DNA from 2 places in the Agrobacterium fabrum str. C58 genome. Region 1 is predicted to be linked to the other one. Evidence: riboswitches for the same ligand, from Rfam matches in the RefSeq annotation. Region 1 holds a riboswitch; the other holds the start of a gene.
The links. Region 1 has a riboswitch for S-adenosylmethionine ahead of ATU_RS02075 (O-succinylhomoserine sulfhydrylase). Riboswitches for the same ligand answer to the same signal wherever they lie in the genome.

Region 1 (2,198 bases):
CGACAGCGCAATGCCGCCGCCCGTCACGTTCGGGTTTTCGCTAGCTACCAGCGTTTCCGTCTCGTGCAGCTTCAGCACTTCACTTTCATTGAGAAGTGCGTGGCCGATGCGGAAGCGAATCTGCGACAGGCGCGAGCCGCGGCGCACCACGATGGGGAAAGTGCGCGGGCTGATTTCCAGATAAAGCGGACCAGTATAGCCAGCCGGAATCTTGTCAAATTCCTGGGCATTGTCGGTCATCACGCGGGTGAATATATCAAGCCGGCCGGTCGAGCTTTTCGGATTGGCTGAGGCCGACATGTCCGCCGGCAGAGCAAGGCTTTCCATCAAGGGAACGATATAGACACAGCCGGTTTCCAGCACCGCACCCTGGCTGAGATCGACCTCGTGCAGGCTGAAGCGGTTGAGCTTGTCGATGACGCGGGTTCCGGGGCCAGGCATGAAGCTGGCGCGGACGCGGTAAGCTTTCGAGCCGAGCCGCAGATCGAGGCTGGCGGGCTGCACCTGGTCGACATCGAGATCGGCCTCGCTTTTCAGCTTGTCGCCCGCAAACAGCGCCCGGATTGCGCCATCCGCCAAAATGCCCGTGGTTCTCGTCCCCGTGGTTCTCGTCATGGTCATCATTCCTTTTTACGGCGACAAAACCAAAAGGAAAGCATTGACGCAAGCCGGTAACGGCAGTATGGCAAGCTTATCCCGTGGTGATTTGGCCGGTCGGCTTGCAGCCACGTTAAACAAGTGGCTAAAAAGACCGGGTGCTAGGAACCGGTCTGCTTTTGCGGCCGGTTTTTTTGTTTTGAAGGTGATCACATGAGCAATAAATGGCGCCCGGCAACCCAGCTCGTTCACGGCGGTACGCTACGCTCACCCTATGGTGAAACGTCGGAAGCGATCTATCTGACCCAGGGTTTCGTTTACGAAAACTCCGAAGCCGCCGAAGCCCGCTTCAAGGGCGAAACGGATGGCTTCATCTACGCCCGCTACGCCAGCCCGACCAATGACATGTTCGAAAAGCGCATGTGCCTGCTGGAAGGCGCGGAAGACGCGCGCGCGCTTGCCTCCGGCATGGCCGCCGTCACCGCCGCCATCATGTGCCAGCTGCGCGCCGGCGATCACATCGTTGCCGCACGAGCCCTTTTCGGCTCCTGCCGCTGGGTGGTGGAAACGCTCGCACCGAAATACGGCATCGAATGCACGCTGATCGACGGACGTGATCTCGACAATTGGGAAAAGGCGATCCAGCCGAACACCAAGCTGTTCTTCCTTGAAAGCCCGACCAACCCGACGCTCGAAGTGGTTGATATTGCCGGTGTGGCGAAGCTCGCCAACCAGATCGGCGCGAAAGTGGTGGTCGATAACGTCTTTGCGACGCCGCTTTTCCAGAAGCCGCTCGAACTCGGCGCCCATATCGTGGTTTATTCGGCCACCAAACATATTGACGGCCAGGGCCGCTGCCTGGGTGGCGTGATCCTCTCCGACAAGAAGTGGATCGAAGAAGAGCTGCAGGACTATTTCCGCCATACGGGCCCGGCCATGTCGCCGTTCAACGCCTGGACGCTTCTGAAGGGCATCGAGACCCTGCCGCTTCGCGTCAAGCAGCAGACGGAGAATGCCGCGAAGATCGCCGATTTCCTCGCCGATAGCGGCAAGGTCGCCAAGGTCATCTATCCCGGCCGCGCCGATCATCCGCAGGCGGATATCATCGCACGGCAGATGTCCGGAGGCTCCACTTTGGTGGCCTTCGAACTGAAGGGCGGCAAGGACGCAGCCTTCAAGTTGCAGAACGCGCTTGAGATCGTGAAGATTTCCAACAATCTCGGCGATGCCAAGAGCCTCATCACCCATCCCGGTACGACGACACACAAGAACCTCTCCGACGAGGCGCGTGCCGAACTCGGCATTTCCGGAGGCACCCTGCGCCTTTCCTGCGGCATCGAGGATACCGACGATCTGCTGGAAGATCTCGCAAAGGGTCTTGCGGCCGTTTCCGCCTGAAAATTCAATCGGCAAATCGCCATGGCCCGACCCAGGTGTCGGGCCATGGTTTGCCTGATCGGCCGCAAAAGTCCGCAACAAGCAACCCATATTTACCTTTATTGTTATCCCTAACGCTGGAAAACAGCGCAACAGGAGATGCCTCCTGCCCGTCAAGTCATTCATTTTCTTGACGATAGCCAGAGCCTATAGTGTAGGATGTG
Region 2 (2,198 bases), 570 kb from region 1:
AATTTGTCGAAGCCAAGCACCAACGGGGCCTGGTGGCCGTCAAGCCGCAGATCCTGGATAACAGCGCCCCAGGTGATGACTTTCGCCGTCAAACCGTCTTTCGAGATGGTGACGCGTTCGACCTTTTCGCCGGTCGCCGTGAAACCAAAATCTTCTCGTGCCGCACCGTCGCTCATCTCGTCATTCTCCCTGGTATCGCAAATTGCCGGGCGGACGTTGCGTCATTTTCCGGCAATTCGCAATCCCGCAGTTTACGCCGCCAGTTTCCCGATGGCTTGGGGGTCATAAGGCGTCGTCTGGTATATCTCGTTGATCCAGTTTCCGAAAAACAGATGGGCGTGGCTGCGCCAGCGGTTCAGCGGGGCAAGCTCCGGATCATTGTGGGGAAAATAATCATGCGGCAGCTTGATGGGGACACCGGAGTTCACATCACGGAAATATTCATCCGCAAGCGAAGTGGAATCATATTCAACGTGGTTAAACATATAGAGCCGATTTCCGGCTTTCTCATGCGCCAGGCACACGCCCATCTCGTCGGACTCCATCAGGATTTCCAGCTCGGGGTGTTTTTCGATATCGGCGCGGCGCACTTCCGTCCAACGCGACACCGGAACCTGAAAATCGTCTGAAAAACCGTTAAGGTAAATCGATGAGGGGCTAAGGTTGCGGTGGCGATAAACCCCGAAAGCCTTTTCCTTCAACTCGTATTTCGGCACCCCGTGGAAATGGTAGATGGCGGCCATTGCGCCCCAGCAGACATTCAGAGTCGAATGGACGTTGGTCTGCGTCCATTCGAAAATCTGCTGCATCTCGTTCCAGTAAGTCACATCTTCATAATCTAGCAGTTCGATCGGTGCGCCGGTGATGATGAAGCCGTCGAACTTGCGGTGACGGACCTCTTCCCAGGTCTGGTAGAAGGAGAGGAGATGTTCTTCCGGCGTATTCTTGGCGCGGTGACCGCCGATGCGGATGAGCGACAATTCCACCTGCAGCGGCGAGGCGCCAACAAGACGCGCCATCTGGATTTCCGTCTTGATCTTGTTCGGCATGAGGTTCAGAAGCCCGATCTGGAGCGGGCGAATATCCTGCCGGATGGCCGCCGTTTCGGTCATGACCCGCACACCCTCATGAACGAGGGTCTCAAAGGCGGGAAGGGTATCGGGAATCTTGATCGGCATGTCGAACTCTCTTTTCCGGATCACGTAAAGAACGTTGCGAAAACAAAAAAACCGGCAGCGAAATCGCGGCCGGTCCCAGGAAATTGCCCTTTTCCTCGACCCTTTAGCGACTTCTTTAAAGTGGCTGCAAGCCGGTCGGCAAATCACCACTGAGGCGTTTCATAATCCCGAAGCCGGCGAAAATCAATATAGGCTGATTTCATCGGGGTTTCGGCTTTCCATTTTCGGCCGAGGTGCGGTAAGGCAGGGCATGAACAAAGAGCGCTTCACCATTCTGCTTGGCGGCGATGTCGCGGTGTCCGATCGTCTGAAACGGGCGGTCGTCAATAGCCGTGTGATTGCGGCCGATGGCGGCATGCGCCACGCCACGCCGCTCGGTCTCACGCCCGAACTGTGGGTCGGGGATTTCGATTCCGCCAACCAAGAGCTCCTCGATGCCTGGCCGGATGTGACGCGGCAACCCTATCCGGCCGCAAAGGCCGTGACGGATGGTGAGATCGCGGTGTCCGAAGCACTTTTGCGCGGCGCGCATTCGTTGCTGCTGGTTGGCGCGCTTGGTGGCGCGCGAAGCGACCATGCGCTTCAGCACCTTCTTTATGCCGTGGCGCTTGCGGAGCGTGGTTTCGAGGTGACGCTGACCTCCGGTGAAGAAGAGGCGAGGCCCCTGCTTGCCGGTTCGCTCGCCATTGATCTGCCGGCTGGATCGTTGTTCTCGGTTGCCGGGTTTACCGCCCTTGAGGGGCTCGATATCGGTAATGTGCGTTATCCGCTCAATGATTTCGCGCTTGCTTTCGGGTCCTCCCGCACTATTTCCAATGTCGCGAATGGCGGCCCTGTGCATTTCTCGCTGAAAAGCGGCAAGGCCATCGTGCTCGCCCGCCCCTATGACCTGACCGGAGCCTGACGCCTTGGCACCCCCAATTCTGAAACTCGACGATATCAAGCTGACCTTCGGCGTGACCCCGCTGCTCGACGGTGCCAACCTCCAGGTAGAGCCCGGTGACCGCATCTGCCTTGTGG

Region 2: linked by a shared signal. The riboswitch ahead of metA (homoserine O-acetyltransferase MetA) and the one ahead of ATU_RS02075 (O-succinylhomoserine sulfhydrylase) in region 1 are both predicted to bind S-adenosylmethionine.

Annotation. Positions count from the first base shown of each region.
Region 1 is NC_003062.2:427,925-430,122, reverse strand. Features, by position in the region: gene ATU_RS02085 (2'-deoxycytidine 5'-triphosphate deaminase) at 1-615, opposite strand, end outside; SAM riboswitch at 689-767, shown strand; gene ATU_RS02075 (O-succinylhomoserine sulfhydrylase) at 811-1,995, shown strand.
Region 2 is NC_003062.2:2,702,591-2,704,788, reverse strand. Features, by position in the region: gene ATU_RS13240 (aldose epimerase family protein) at 1-176, opposite strand, end outside; gene metA (homoserine O-acetyltransferase MetA) at 252-1,178, opposite strand; SAM riboswitch at 1,262-1,338, opposite strand; gene ATU_RS13230 (thiamine diphosphokinase) at 1,429-2,082, shown strand; gene ATU_RS13225 (ABC-F family ATP-binding cassette domain-containing protein) at 2,087-2,198, shown strand, end outside.